DNA from 3 places in the Pseudomonas sp. WT-JTC genome. Region 1 is predicted to be linked to each of the others. Evidence: predicted binding sites of a transcription regulator. Region 1 holds the regulator's gene; each other region holds the start of a gene.
What was found. Region 1 encodes FliA, which starts transcription of late flagellar genes. Its sites were predicted from a motif close to CTAAAGTTTNNNNNNNNNNNGCCGNTAA; they were not measured.

Region 1 (5,243 bases):
CTCAACAGCCTGCGCGAACTCATGGAGGTACAGCTTGGCTCGCTGGCCTGGAATCAGCTGCAAGGCAGTCGTCCGGACCAGGCCAACCTCTGGCGTCGCCTGCAACGCATTGGCCTGTCTGGCCCGCTGTCGCGCGACCTGCTGGCAATGATCACGGAAATCGAAGAACCTCGTCAGGCGTGGCGCATGTTGCTGGCGCACCTGGCGCGCATGATCGTTACCCCGGAAGTCGAGCCGCTGGAAGAGGGCGGAGTGATCGCCATGGTCGGCCCTGCCGGCATGGGCAAGACCACCACCCTGGCCAAGCTGGCTGCCCGTTACGTGCTCAAGTACGGCGCGCAGAACATTGCGCTGGTGAGCATGGACAGCTTCCGCATCGGTGCCCAGGAGCAGCTCAAGACCCTGGGGCGCATTCTCAACGTGTCGGTGACCCACGTCGACCCGGGCCAGTCGCTGGTGCAGGCGCTGGAACCCTTGCTGCGCAAGCGCGTAGTGCTGATCGATACCGCGGGCCTGCAGGCCAGCGACCCGGCCCTGCGCATGCAGCTCGAAAGCCTGGCCGGTCGCGGCATCCGTTCAAAAAATTATCTGGTTCTGGCAACCACCAGCCAGAAACAGGTTCTAACGGCCGCTTACCACAGTTACAAGCGTTGCGGGCTAGCTGGCTGCATCCTGACTAAACTGGATGAGACGGCAAGCCTGGGCGAGGTGTTGAGCCTGGCCATCAGTCATGAGTTACCCGTGGCCTACCTGACCGATGGCCCGCGGATCCCGGATGATTTGCATCTGCCGCGCCGTCATCAGTTGGTCAGTCGCGCCGTCAGCGTGCAAATGCAGGAAGAACCCAGCGAAGAAGCCATGGCTGACATGTTCGCTGATATTTACCACAGCCAAACCAAGCAGGTTGGCTAAGGTAGTAATGAACAGTTTTTGTACCTACATCGATGGTCTGCCATGCATTGTTCCGATTGCGAACGCGCAGCCAGTAATGTGGCCTCCGTCTATGCAAGACAAGGTAAAGAAATAACATGGGCAGCATGCATCCCGTACAGGTGATTGCGGTGACCGGCGGCAAAGGTGGCGTCGGGAAAACTAATGTGTCAGTGAACTTGTCCCTGGCTCTGGCTGAGCTTGGCCGGCGCGTCATGCTGTTGGACGCCGACCTGGGACTGGCGAACGTCGACGTTCTGCTGGGCCTGACACCCAAACGTACCCTGGCCGACGTGATCGAGGGCCGCTGCGAACTGCGCGACGTACTGCTGCAGGGACCAGGCGGCATCCGTATCGTTCCGGCCGCATCCGGCACTCAGAGCATGGTGCATCTGAGTCCTGCGCAACACGCCGGCCTGATCCAGGCCTTCAGTGATATCGGTGACAACCTCGACGTATTGGTGATCGACACCGCTGCGGGCATAGGTGACTCGGTAGTCAGTTTCGTTCGCGCAGCCCAGGAAGTGCTGCTGGTGGTGTGTGACGAGCCGACCTCGATTACCGATGCCTACGCCTTGATCAAGTTGCTCAATCGCGACTACGGCATGAACCGCTTCCGCGTCCTTGCCAACATGGCCCAGAGCCCGCAGGAAGGGCGCAACCTGTTCGCCAAGTTGACCAAGGTCACGGATCGCTTCCTCGACGTCGCCCTGCAATACGTCGGCGCTGTGCCCTACGACGAAAGCGTGCGCAAGGCTGTGCAGAAACAGCGCGCCGTCTACGAGGCTTTCCCGCGTTCCAAGTGCTCGCTGGCGTTCAAGGCCATCGCGCAGAAAGTCGATACCTGGCCGCTGCCTGCCAACCCGCGCGGGCACCTGGAGTTTTTCGTCGAGCGCCTCGTGCAGCAAACAGCAGGACCCGTGTTATGACAGCAAGCGGTTACAACCTCTACAAGAAATCGGCGCGTGATGCGCAGTACGAGCTGATCGAGCGTTACGCGCCGCTGGTTAAACGCATTGCTTACCACCTGCTGGCGCGCTTGCCGGCCAGTGTCCAGGTCGAAGACCTGATCCAGGCCGGGATGATCGGCCTGCTTGAAGTGTCGACCAAATACGACGCCAGCAAAGGCGCCAGTTTCGAGACGTACGCGGGCATTCGAATCCGCGGCGCCATGCTCGATGAAGTGCGCAAGGGGGACTGGGCGCCACGTTCGGTTCACCGCAATACGCGCATGGTCAGCGACGCGATTCGCTCGATTGAAGCGAAAACCGGCCGTGACGCTAAAGATCACGAGGTTGCGGCCGAACTCCAATTGAGTCTCGACGATTACTACGGAATTTTGAACGACACCCTGGGCAGCCGGTTATTCAGTTTCGACGATCTGTTGCAGGACGGCGAACACGAAGGGCTGCACGAGGATGGCGCGAGTGCTCATCTCGAGCCGTCACGCGATCTGGAAGATGAACGCTTCCAGGCTGCGCTGGCGGATGCGATTGCCAATTTGCCGGAGCGTGAGCGACTGGTGTTGGCGCTGTACTACGACGAAGAGTTGAACCTCAAGGAAATCGGTGAGGTCCTGGGGGTCAGCGAATCGCGGGTCAGCCAGTTACACAGCCAGTGCGCGGCCCGTTTGCGGGGGCGTTTGGGGGAGTGGCGAGCGCGCTGAAGGCAGTGTGGGGACACTGCGAACGAGGCTGGTGTGGTGTTGAACTGCGCCAGTCGCGATCTGTTGTGCTCCAGACAGTCATTGAGTGCTTTGCCGGATTGATTGAAATGGCGCGTCCAGGTGCTGGGCGCGTTTAAGACTGCTTGGAGGTCGAATTGGACAAGAACATGAAAATCCTCATCGTTGATGACTTCTCAACGATGCGGCGGATCATCAAGAACCTGCTGCGTGACCTTGGGTTCACCAACACCGTCGAGGCCGACGATGGCACTACCGCCATTCCGGTGCTCAACAGCGGAAGCATCGACTTTCTGGTAACGGACTGGAACATGCCTGGCATGACCGGTATCGATCTGCTGCGCCACGTGCGTGCCGATGAAAAGCTCAAGCATCTGCCGGTGCTGATGGTGACCGCTGAAGCCAAGCGCGAGCAGATCATCGAAGCGGCCCAGGCCGGCGTTAACGGCTATGTGGTCAAACCCTTCACGGCCCAGGCGTTGAAAGAAAAAATCGAGAAGATTTTCGAACGCATCGGTTGATGAGTGCGCCACGGGGGAGCTATGGACAATAACGAAACCTCATTGGGCGATTTCGAATCGACCCTGAAAAAACACGCCGTCGAATTGGTCGCAAGCCTTGAAAAGGGCAAGTTCGGCGACGCGGTGCAATTGATCCATGAGCTCAACCAGACCCGTGACCGCGGCCTGTATCGGGAAGTGGGCAAGCTCACTCGCGAACTGCATAGCGCGATCGTCAATTTCCAGATTGACCCGCACATGCCGCAAGCCGAAGAAGTGTCGCAGATTACCGATGCCACCGAGCGTCTGGGGTATGTGGTCAAGCTGACCGAAGCTGCGGCCAACCGCACCATGGATCTGGTGGAAAGTGCCACGCCACTGGTCAATGGCCTGGCGGATGAAGCCCAGGCCTTGAGCACGGACTGGGGGCGTTTCATGCGTCGCGAAGTCGGGGCGCAGGAGTTTCGTGAACTGGCCCGGCGGGTCGACGGGTTCCTGGCGCGCAGCGGCACGGACAATCGCGCGGTGTCGGGCAACCTGAACGACATCCTGCTCGCCCAGGATTACCAGGACCTCACAGGGCAAGTGATCAAGCGCGTGACCCAGTTGGTCACCGAAGTTGAAAGCAACCTGCTCAAGCTCGTGCTCATGGCCAGTCAGGTGGACCGCTTTGCGGGCATCGAACATGACCGTGAAGCGATGCTTGCTGAAAAAGATCCACAAAAACATCTCTCTCAGGGTGAAGGTCCGCAGATTCATGCCGATAAAAGAGAAGACGTTGTGTCCGGTCAGGACGATGTGGACGATTTGTTATCCAGCCTGGGGTTTTAGAATTTTAGGCATTTTAGGTTTTTAGACCTGTCTGTTAGGAGCACACCCTTAATGAGCTTCGGCGCCGATGAAGAGATCCTTCAGGATTTCCTGGTTGAGGCCGGCGAGATTCTAGAGCAACTGTCCGAGCAACTGGTCGAGCTGGAAAGCCGTCCGGATGATGCGGATTTGCTCAATGCAATTTTTCGCGGTTTTCACACTGTAAAAGGGGGCGCCGGCTTCCTCCAGCTCAACGAGCTGGTGGAGTGCTGCCACATCGCCGAGAACGTGTTCGACATCCTGCGCAAGGGTGAACGTCGCGTTGATGCGGAACTGATGGACGTGGTTCTCGAAGCGCTGGACGCGGTGAACAGCATGTTCAGCGAAGTCCGCGAGCGCGGCCCGATCACGGCCGCGACACCTGAACTGCTCGCGGCGCTGGCCCGTCTGGCCGAGCCGCAATCGGCTGACGAGGCAGTAACTGCGCCCGTCGCCGCCGTGGTCGAAGCGCCAGTGGCTGAAGCTGATTCCGGCGATATCACCGACAATGAATTCGAACAACTGCTGGACTCGCTGAATGCCGTCAAGGCTCAGGCCGAGGCGCCGGCAGCTGTTTCTGCGCCGGTCGGCGATGCCGCGGCCAGCGACGAAATCACCGACGCCGAGTTCGAGTCGTTGCTCGATCAACTGCACGGCAAGGGCCAGTTCGCCGTCGATGCGGTGGTCCCGGCGCCCGTCGCGCCAGAGGCCCCGAAAGCGGCCGGCGACAGCTCCGACATTACCGACGATGAATTCGAGGCCTTGCTCGATCAGTTGCATGGCAAGGGTAACTTTGCCGTCGAGGCACTGGAGTCGGCCATCGCTTCGGTGCCTGCAGCCGCAGTGCCAAGCGCGGCGGCGGCCGGTAGCGACCTGATCACCGATCACGAATTCGAATCGCTGCTCGACGAACTGCATGGCAAAGGAAAGTTCAGCGAAGTCGGCAGCGCGGCGACGGCCAACGGTTCGAACGCTTCCGTTGCGGCACCGGTGGCCAAGGCGGCGGCGCCGAAACCTGTGGCCAAGGCACCCGAGCCGAAAGCCGAAGCGCCGGCCCCGGTCGCTGCTGCACCTGCTGCAGCCCGTACTCCGGCTGCGCCACCGGCGGAAAAACCGGCGAGCGAAGCCGAGACCACCGTACGTGTCGATACCGCGCGTCTCGACGAGATCATGAACATGGTCGGCGAGCTGGTGCTGGTACGTAACCGCCTGGTCCGCCTGGGCCTCAACAGCGGCGACGAAGCCATGTCCAAGGCCGTGTCGAACCTCGACGTGGTCAC
Region 2 (5,243 bases), 2.9 Mb from region 1:
CCTGTATTAGCTGTCAATAGAGCAGAGTTTGAGCCGCGTATTTAATAGTGTCAAACCTAAGTTATTGAAACTTAAATGAAAATTAATCGGAATAAGAATGTTTGTGTTCCGCGTCTAGAGCATAACTAGTTGATTTTGAGACATAAAAAAACCGGACTTATGTCCGGTTCTTTGAAATTCGATATTCAAGCGGCTGTAAATTCTGCCGGATATGGAATTGCGGCCTGAGCCGTTTGCAGTTTTGTCAGGGTCTCGCGGACCACTTCCTTGGCGAGGCAGGCACATTTGCCGCATTGACTGGCAACGCCTGTGGCCACGCGGACTTCCTTGTAGCTGCAGCATCCTTCATAGATCGCATCGCGGATTTGACCGTCGGTGACGCCAGTGCAGAGGCAAACATACATAAGGAAGGTCCGTCGCTGATTGTGACTCAATTGCGATGGATCTTAATGTTAACGAGAATGATTGTCAAAGTGGTTTCAGAACACTTTTCGTCATAAACGGGTATGGCTGACGAACGGTCTGCCTGGCAAGTCTGGGGATACAAAACCGTCGGGGATTTCATCGTACAGGGAAAAAACAGCTAAGCCAGCTCAAACACGCGGTGTATGATGGCCGGTCTTTTGCGACCGGGGATCGTGTCACAGGGCTGTCGCCTCAGGGTGGCAGGCTGATGCGAACCCTGTTTCTCACGCTATTACACCAGGAGATATCCAATGAGCGTACTCGTAGGCAAACAAGCCCCTGACTTCACCGTACCGGCCGTACTCGGCAATGGCGAGATCGTTGACAGCTTCACCCTGTCTTCGGCGATCAAAGGCAAATACGGCCTGGTGTTCTTCTACCCGCTGGACTTCACCTTCGTTTGCCCGTCCGAGCTGATCGCTCTGGACAACCGCATGTCCGAGTTCAAGGCACGCAACGTTGAAGTGGTCGCCGTGTCGATCGACTCGCACTTCACCCACAACGCCTGGCGCAACACTCCGGTCAACAATGGCGGTATCGGCGAAGTTCGCTACACCATGGCTGCCGACATCAAGCAGGAAATCATGAAGGCTTACGACGTTCAGTCCGCTGACGGCGTGGCTTTCCGTGGCGCGTTCCTGATCGACGACAAAGGCGTTGTCCGTTCGCAGATCATCAACGACCTGCCGCTGGGCCGTAACATGGAAGAGCTGCTGCGTCTGGTCGACGCTCTGCAATTCCACGAAGAACACGGCGAAGTCTGCCCTGCCAACTGGAAGAAAGGCGACAAAGGCATGAACGCTTCGCCAGAAGGCGTTGCGGCTTACCTGACCGAGCACGCTGCCGCTCTGTAAGGTACGTTCCAGATATAAAAAACCGGCCATCGAGGCCGGTTTTTTTATGCGCGGGATAAACCTGGAACTCCTGTAGGAGCGAGCTCGCTCGCGATGGACTCAAGAACGCCACGGGGAACCAGGCAGCCCGCGTTATCGTTGACCACCATCGCGAGCAAGCTCGCTCCTACAGGTGTATCAGAGACCGCAATCAATCGTCGAAATCTTCCCAGCCGCCCATTTGTTTCCAGCGATTGACGATGCCGCAGAACAGCTCTGCCGTCTTCTCGGTGTCATAGCGGGCCGAGTGAGCCTCGCGACCGTCGAAGTCGATGTCCGCTGCCTGGCACGCCTTGGCCAGCACAGTCTGGCCGTAGGCGAGGCCTGCGAGCGTTGCGGTATCGAAACTGGAGAACGGATGGAACGGATTGCGCTTCATGTCCAGGCGTGCAACCGCCGCATTCAGGAAGCCCAGGTCGAAGCTGCTGTTATGCCCGACCAGGATCGCCCGTTTGCAACCATTGGCCTTGAGGGCCTTGCGCACGCCACGGAAGATATCGTTCAGGGCAGACTCTTCACTCACGGCCATGCGCAGCGGGTGATCGAGCTTGATTCCGGTGAACTCCAGGGCCGCCGCTTCGATGTTCGCGCCTTCGAACGGCTCGACTCGGAAGAAGTAGGTGTGATCCGGGTAGACAAACCCCTTTTCATCCATGGCGATGGTGGTCGCGGCGATTTCCAGCAGGGCGTCGGTGGCCGAGTTGAAGCCACCGGTTTCTACGTCGACGACAACCGGCAGGTAACCACGAAACCGTGCGGCCATCGGATGACGGGAACCGCCTCCGCCGCCGTTGCCTTCCAGTTCGTCATCGAAATGCTCTTCACTCACGCGTGTTCCTCCAGCAGGCGCCAGCGCAGTTTTTCACCGGCGCGCAGCGGGATAACGGTCAGCTCGCCAAACGGCAGGCTGGCAGGGGCGGTCCATTCTTCACGGACCAGGGTGATGCGATCGGTGTTGGCCGGCAGACCATAGAACCGAGGGCCGTTGAGGCTGGCGAAGGCCTCGAGCTTGTCCAGCGCATTGCGCTGTTCGAAGGCTTCGGCGTACATCTCGATGGCAGCAAAGGCGGTGTAGCAACCGGCGCAGCCGCAGGCCGCTTCCTTGGCGTGCTGGGCGTGAGGCGCCGAGTCGGTGCCGAGGAAGAACTTCTCGCTGCCGCTGGTGGCGGCGTCGAGCAGGGCTTCCTGGTGGATATTGCGCTTGAGGATCGGCAGGCAATAGAAGTGCGGCCGAATCCCGCCCACCAGCATGTGGTTGCGGTTGTACAGCAGGTGGTGAGCGGTGATGGTCGCGCCCACGTTGGCCGAAGCCGAGTTGACGAACTGCACGGCGTCCGTGGTGGTGATGTGTTCGAAGACCACCTTGAGGGTCGGGAAACGCTCGACCACACGACGCATGTGCTCATCGATGAAAAATTTTTCGCGGTCGAATACGTCGACATCGCCACGGGTGACTTCACCGTGAATCAGCAACGGCATCCCGACTTCGGCCATGGCCTCGAGTGCAGGGAAAATCTTGTCGATGCTGGTAACACCAGAGTCCGAGTTGGTGGTCGCGCCAGCCGGGTACAGCTTGGCGGCGTACACGAATCCGCTGGCCTTGGCCTCGCGAATTTCTTCAGGCTGGGTGCGGTCGGTCAGGTACAGGACCATCAGCGGCTCGAACGGGCTGCCGGCCGGGCGGGCAGCGAGAATCCGCTGGCGATAGCCGTCGGCTTCGGCCGTGTTACGCACCGGTGGAACCAGGTTGGGCATGATGATGGCGCGACCAAAGGTGCGCGCGACATCCGCGACGGTATTGGTCAACACGGCACCATCGCGAAGATGAATGTGCCAGTCGTCGGGACGCAGCAGGGTCAGGCGGTCGGACATGAGGGGATTCCAGGCGGGTCAAACTCAGGGGAATGCTACCGGAAAAGACTCTTGCAGGCACTCGCTATCAAGTTTTACGGGAAGCTTCCGATATCCAACAGGTATGCCGTAGACATGCGTGTGTCGGTCTTTTTGTTGTAGAAGCCAGTGGAGCCTCCCGTGCGCCAGCGTTATTTAGCCTTGCTCAGTGTGTTTGCCAGCCTTCCCGCGATGGCGCTCACTTTCCAGACCCGTCTGGAGAGCATTGAGTGGACGGTCGAAGGTGACAAGTTCGAATGCCGCCTGGCTCAGCCGATAACCGACTTCGGTTCGGGCGAGTTCGTGCGTCGTGCCGGCGAGCAGGCGACTTTTCGTCTGAAAACCTACAACCCGATGATCGGCGGCGGTTCGGCGACCTTGCTGGCCGCTGCGGCACCGTGGCAACCGGGGCGTGACGATATTAATCTGGGCACGGTGAGAATCGGCAGCGGCAACGTGTTGTTCAACAGTTCACAGGTTCAGGCCGGACGCCTGATCAGCGGATTGATGGACGGTCGCAGCCCGGTGGTTCGCCATTCCTCGGGGGATGGCCGGGTGTCGGAAGTGCGCTTGCTGCCGGTCAGGTTCACCAAGGCGTTTGCCGATTACCAAAGCTGCGTGGCCAAACTGTTGCCGCAGAACTTCGAGCAGGTGAAACAATCCGAAGTCGGCTTCCCCGGCGGCGGAATCGAGCTCGACAGCGCCGCGAAGGCCAGGCTGCAGGTCATGCTGGAGTACATGAAGGCTGATCCGACGGTCAATCATATCGAGCTCGACGGGCACTCCGACAACAGCGGCAACCGCCTGACCAACCGCGACCTGTCCCGGCGTCGGGCCCTGGCAGTCATGGAGTTCTTCAAGGCCAATGGCATCCAGGAGTCGCAAATCACCATGCGTTTCCATGGCGAACGTTATCCGCTGGCGCCTAATACCAACAACGCCAACCGCGCGAAGAACCGACGGGTAGCGGTACGCCTGGAGCGTGGAGCGCCTGTGGAACAAGTCGCCCCGCAAGCGACGAAAGCGGCCACTTCGGCAACTTCCTGACTCTTTGGTCATCGTCGCCCTCTCGACATAATCTGTCGCTTCGTCGTCATAAGCTGTCGCGCCACTGTAAATTATTCTGCATGAGCGGTAGACTTCCCGGCTTTCCGTAGAACCCCGTGGAGTGATGGCATGGCGGACGTAAACAAGGTCGTTCTGGCGTATTCCGGCGGCCTGGACACTTCGGTGATCCTCAAGTGGCTGCAGGATACTTATAACTGTGAAGTGGTGACCTTCACCGCTGACCTGGGTCAGGGCGAAGAGGTCGAACCTGCACGCGCCAAGGCTCAGGCCATGGGCGTCAAAGAGATCTACATCGACGACTTGCGCGAAGAGTTCGTGCGCGATTTCGTTTTCCCGATGTTCCGCGCCAACACCGTTTACGAAGGCGAGTACCTGCTGGGTACTTCCATCGCTCGTCCGCTGATCGCCAAGCGCCTGATCGAAATCGCCAACGAAACCGGCGCTGACGCCATTTCCCATGGTGCCACCGGCAAAGGCAACGACCAGGTTCGTTTCGAACTCGGTGCCTACGCCTTGAAGCCAGGTGTGAAAGTGATCGCTCCCTGGCGCGAATGGGACCTGCTGTCCCGTGAAAAGCTGATGGATTACGCCGATAAGCACGCGATCCCGATCGAGCGCCACGGCAAGAAGAAATCCCCGTACTCCATGGATGCCAACCTGCTGCACATCTCCTATGAAGGCGGCGTGCTGGAAGACACCTGGACCGAGCACGAAGAAGACATGTGGCGCTGGACCGTTTCCCCGGAAAACGCTCCAGACAAGCCGCAGTACCTGGAACTGACCTACCGCAACGGCGACATCGTCGCACTGGACGGCGTCGAAATGACTCCGGCCACCGTGCTGGCGACCCTGAACCGTATCGGTGGCGAACACGGTATCGGCCGTCTCGACATCGTCGAGAACCGCTACGTGGGCATGAAGTCCCGT
Region 3 (5,243 bases), 1.2 Mb from region 1:
GCCTTGATGGTGTCGGCCATGGCCAGCAGGATGTCTTCGAAATACGGCTTGAGGCGGGCCGAGCCTGAGTCGAACATCGGACGGTTTTCCGCATCCACGATCTGGATACGCAGGCCGTCCGTGGTGATCTCGAACATGATCTGGTCTTTGAATTTCTGCAGCTGCGGGTTTTCTTCGACCTTGTTCTGCAGTTCTTGCAGCAACAGTTCGAGACGTTCCTTTTCAACCTGCTCGGCCATGCCTTCGACCTGATCGGTATCGACGGTGACCTTGTCCGGCTGCGGCTGGGACTTCACCTCGGGGTTGAGGGTGTTTTCCGGCGCCAGGGTCGGCGTGCCACCCAGATCAATGATGTACGGCGTACCGCTTTCGGAAAAGCCGATCGGGTCCTTGAAGTAACCGGCGATGGCAATCTTCTGTTCCGGGGTGGCGGTGGACAGCAGCCACAGCACCAGGAAGAACGCCATCATCGCCGTGGCAAAGTCGGCGAAGGCGATTTTCCAGGAGCCCCCGTGATGCCCGCCGGCGTAACGCTTGACGCGCTTGATGATTATCGGCTGATTGTTCTCCATGGTTTAGCGACCGCGGACCGCTTGTTCCAGCTCCGCGAAGCTAGGACGGTGCGCCGGGTACAGAACCTTGCGCCCGAACTCTACCGCCAGCGATGGCGGCATGCCGGAAGCCGAAGCGACCAGCGAGGCCTTGATGGCTTCGTAGACGTTCAGCTCTTCCTTGGCATCGTGACCCAGGGCATGCGCCAGGGGACCGAAGAAGCCGTAGGCCGCGAGAATACCGAAGAAGGTACCGACCAGTGCCGCACCGACGTGCAGGCCAATCATTTTCTGATCGCTTTCACCCAGCGAAGCCATGGTCACCACGATACCCAATACCGCCGCGACGATACCGAAACCCGGCATGGCGTCGGCAATGCCGTTCACTGCATGGGACGGGTGGTCCAGGTCTTCCTTGAGGCTGGCAAGCTCCATGTCGAACAGGTTTTCAAGTTCGTGGGGAGCCATGTTGCCGGAGGACATGATGCGCAGGTAATCGCAGACAAATGCTGTCATGCGCTCATCCTTGAGAACCGTAGGGTACTTGGCGAAAATCGGGCTTGCGGCGGCATCTTCGATATCGCCTTCAATCGCCATCATGCCTTCGCGGCGACTCTTGTTGAGGATCTCGTAGATCAGGCCCAGCACTTCCAGATAGAACCCGTGGTTGAAGCGTGAACTGAACATTCCCAAGGCTTTCTTGAGAACGTGCATCGCCATATGGCCAGGGTTGGCCTGCAGGAATGCGCCGAGGGCCGCGCCACCGATAATCATGACCTCGAAAGGCTGGATCAGGGCGGCAATCTTGCCGTGGGAAAGCACGTATCCGCCGAGCACGCTCGCGAATACGACGATGATGCCGATAATTTTAGCCATAGGTAGGAGAGCACTTACTGAGTCGGGTTCAAGGTCATATTCGGAAGTTAAAAAATCTCTTCTTCTACTTATCGGCAAAACTGCGCCAGACTAAAGCCCGTTCAGGCGAAAAGCCAATTTGACCCACTCCGGGCCCGGGTAATGCTGATGATGATCGCCTCCAACCATGGTTAATGAAACGAACGTTCCAACGCCAAAACCGACGACACTCGAAGGCTGGATCAAGCTGCTCGATGGCGTACGCCTTCCCGTCCCGCAAGCCAGCCACGACCTTGTCTGCAAGGCCATCCGCGACAATCGCAGCTCGCTGCGCGACATCGCCGACCTCATGCAAGGCAGCCCGGCCCTGGCCTTGAGCGTGATTCGCGAAGCCAACCGGCACTCCCACGGCAGCATGACCGAGCCTGCGGAGAACCTCGAGATCGCGATCAATCGCCTCGGCCTGAAGCGCACCGAAGAGCTGCTCGCGCGCTTGCCCGCCGACCCCCAGTCCGACATTCCCAAAGCCTTGCGTCAGCTGCAGATGATCAGCCAGCACGCCACGCAACAGGCCAACGGTTTTTTTGCCAGTCGCCTGGCGCGCCTGTGGCAGGACATCCACTGGGGTAGCCTGCTGTTCCTTTCGCCCCTGTGGCCATTGGCGCTGACCCATCCAGAACTGCTCGAAGACTGGGAACTGCGGGTCATCCATAAAGGCGAGTCGGCACGCAAAGTCGAGCGGCAACTGTTTGGTGTACGCCTGCTGGACATCGGCCAGGCATTGGTGGAGATCTGGCGCTTGCCGATCTGGGTACAGCAAGGCTATCGACTGTTGCTCACTGAACAACGGGAACTGGTGAAGGTCCTGCGCATTGCCCGCGACAGCGAGCATCCATTGCGTCAGCAGAACCGCCTCGATGACAACCCGACCCTGCGCCGCTGGCTCAATCAACCGGCCAATACGGTATTGCTGGCCAACGGCCTGGCGCTGTCGGCGCAACACGCCTGGGACAGCCCGCACAGTGAGCGCTGGCAGTACCTGACCAGCCTTTACCTGCAAATGCCGATGGATGAGGTGCAGCAGCAACTGCATCAGCAAGCCGCCAACAGCGCGCGCCAGCATGCCATGCCCGATCTCTGGCACCCCGCCGAATCGCTGATCTGGCCGTGGGGCATGAACCGTATCCACGCCGGACTGCTGCCGGCCGCGGCACCCACCGCCGAAGAACTGGCGAAATGGCGCAAGCAATGCGCCGAATTGCTGGTCGAGCCGAGCCGCTTCACCAATGCCATGCACCTGACCATCGCCGCCCGGGACGCCCTCGCAGCCTGCGGCATGCGTCGGGTGATGATCCTGATGGCTGACCGCACCCACGCCAACCTGCGCGTGCACCAGACGGCCGGCCTGCCGAAAGAGGCGGCCGGGCTGAATTTCGTGGTCAGCCAGAGCAACGTATTGCAACGCCTGCTCGCGCAACAGGCCCAGGTCCGCCTGACGCCAGCCAACAACGCGCAATTCTCGGCCCTGATGCCCAACGGTCTGCGTTCGCAGTTCAGCGGCGAACACCTGCTGCTGCGTTCGCTGGTCAACAATGGCCGGGTGATCATGATCGTCGTGGCGGATCAGGGCGGAGGGCCGTTTTCGGAAATTTCCGTACAGGCATTCGGCAAAACCGCACAATGCATCGAAAAAGCCCTGCACAGCTTTAGTAACCGAGGCCAATAAGCTGCGCTACAATCCTCCCTTTTGTGCTCTGGAGACCTCACATGTCTGACTTCTCTGGCTTGCCGCTGGTGATCGAGCCGAGCGACTTGCTCCCTCGCCTCGACGCCCGCGAACTGATTCTGGTGGACTTGACCAGTGCCGCCCGCTACGCCGAAGGGCACATTCCCGGCGCGCGTTTTGTCGATCCCAAACGCACGCAACTGGGTCAGGCGCCCGCCCCTGGACTGATGCCCCCGCAGGCAGCACTCGAAACGTTGTTCGGTGAACTGGGACACAACCCCGATGCGGTCTACGTGGTGTATGACGACGAAGGTGGCGGTTGGGCCGGGCGCTTCATCTGGCTGCTGGATGTCATCGGCCACTGCAAGTACCACTATGTCAACGGCGGCCTGCCAGCCTGGCTGGCAGAAGGTTTGCCCATGTCGATCCAGATCCCGCCACCCGTGGGCGGCCCGGTTTCACTGACCCTGCACGACGAACCCACCGCCACCCGCGAATACCTGCAAAGCCGTCTCGGCGCCGCCGACCTGGCGATCTGGGACGCACGCGGGCCGCTGGAATATTCCGGCGAGAAAGTCCTGGCAGCCAAGGGCGGGCACATTCCCGGCGCGGTCAATTTCGAATGGACCGCCGGCATGGATCAGGCGCGCCACCTGCGCATCCGCACCGACATGCCGCAGATCCTCGAACAACTCGGGATCAGCAAAGACAAAGAAGTGATTACCCACTGCCAGACCCATCATCGGTCCGGCTTCACCTATCTGGTGGCCAAGGCTCTCGGTTATCCGCGGGTCAAAGGCTACGCCGGCTCCTGGGGCGAATGGGGCAACCATCCCGATACGCCCGTAGAGATTTAAGTTTTTCAAGGACAGTTAATGAACAAGCGTCTGTTTATCGTCAGCCAGTACCTGCTGCCTCACAACTTGCTCTCGCGACTGGCCGGCTGCATCGCCGAATGCCGCGTGCGCTGGTTCAAGAACGCCTTTACCGCCTGGTTCGCCAAGCGTTACCAGGTGGACATGTCCCAGGCGCTGGTCGAAGACCTGACCGCCTACGAGCACTTCAATGCGTTCTTCACCCGCGCACTGAAAGACGGTGCCCGCCCGCTGGACGAGACCCCGGGCGCGATCCTCAGCCCGGCCGACGGCGCGATCAGCCAGCTCGGCCCGATCGAGCACGGTCGTGTGTTCCAGGCCAAGGGCCACAGCTTCAGCGTGCTGGAACTGCTCGGTGGCGATGCGGCGAATGCTGCGCCGTTCATGGGTGGCGACTTCGCGACCATCTACCTGTCGCCGAAGGACTATCACCGCGTGCACATGCCACTGGCTGGCACCCTGCGCGAGATGATCTACATCCCGGGTCGCCTGTTCTCGGTCAACCAGACCACCGCTGAAAACGTTCCGGAATTGTTTGCCCGCAACGAGCGCGTGGCGTGCATTTTCGACACCGAGCGCGGCCCGATGGCCGTGGTACTGGTGGGCGCAATGATCGTGGCCTCGATCGAAACCGTCTGGGCGGGCCTGGTGACGCCACCGAAGCGCGAACTGAAAACCTTCCGTTACGACGAAGCCGCCCGCGCACCGATCCACCTGGAAAAGGGTGCGGAACTGGGTCGCTTCAAGCTGGGTTCGACCGCCGTCGTGCTGTTCGGGCCGGATCAAGTGAAGTGGGCTGAAGAAATGACCGCCGGTACAGCGGTGCAGATGGGTCAGGGCATGGGCTCACCAAAAGCCCGATATACACCGGCACTGTAACTGTAGGAGCGAGCTTGCTCGCGATGGTCGTCAACGATGACGCGGGCATTCTGAATGCACGCGTCGCTCTCAGGTTCATCGCGAGCGAGCTCGCTCCTACAGTTGTTTTACGGTGTCAGAGCTGGCCGTCGCGATCGCGCAAGCCCAGCAGATACAGCACACCATCCAGCCCCAGCGTCGAAATCGCCTGCTTGGCCGACTGCTTGACCAGCGGCTTGGCGCGGAACGCCACGCCCAACCCGGCAATCGCCAGCATTGGCAGATCGTTGGCACCGTCGCCGACCGCAATGGTCTGCTCCAGGCGCAAGCCTTCCTTGTGTGCCAATTCCTTCAACAAGTCCGCTTTGCGCTGCGCAT

Region 2: the regulator FliA is predicted to act here: its motif matches at 3,297-3,324, upstream of AC06G5_RS24635 (flagellar protein MotY).
Region 3: the regulator FliA is predicted to act here: its motif matches at 1,496-1,523, upstream of motA (flagellar motor stator protein MotA).

What each region holds. Positions count from the first base shown of each region.
Region 1 covers NZ_CM160042.1:1,716,852-1,722,094, forward strand. The annotation lists gene flhF (flagellar biosynthesis GTPase FlhF) at 1-912, shown strand, start outside; gene fleN (flagellar synthesis regulator FleN) at 1,029-1,859, shown strand; gene fliA (RNA polymerase sigma factor FliA) at 1,856-2,596, shown strand; gene AC06G5_RS07720 (chemotaxis response regulator CheY) at 2,764-3,135, shown strand; gene AC06G5_RS07725 (protein phosphatase CheZ) at 3,157-3,945, shown strand; gene AC06G5_RS07730 (chemotaxis protein CheA) at 3,997-5,243, shown strand, end outside.
Region 2 covers NZ_CM160042.1:5,434,284-5,439,526, reverse strand. The annotation lists gene AC06G5_RS24655 (bacterioferritin-associated ferredoxin) at 186-404, opposite strand; gene AC06G5_RS24650 (peroxiredoxin) at 717-1,319, shown strand; gene rnt (ribonuclease T) at 1,510-2,187, opposite strand; gene pyrC (dihydroorotase) at 2,184-3,230, opposite strand; gene AC06G5_RS24635 (flagellar protein MotY) at 3,390-4,295, shown strand; gene AC06G5_RS24630 (argininosuccinate synthase) at 4,425-5,243, shown strand, end outside.
Region 3 covers NZ_CM160042.1:537,018-542,260, reverse strand. The annotation lists gene motB (flagellar motor protein MotB) at 1-572, opposite strand, end outside; gene motA (flagellar motor stator protein MotA) at 576-1,427, opposite strand; gene AC06G5_RS02360 (HDOD domain-containing protein) at 1,594-3,132, shown strand; gene rhdA (thiosulfate sulfurtransferase) at 3,174-3,989, shown strand; gene asd (archaetidylserine decarboxylase) at 4,008-4,886, shown strand; gene serB (phosphoserine phosphatase SerB) at 5,002-5,243, opposite strand, start outside.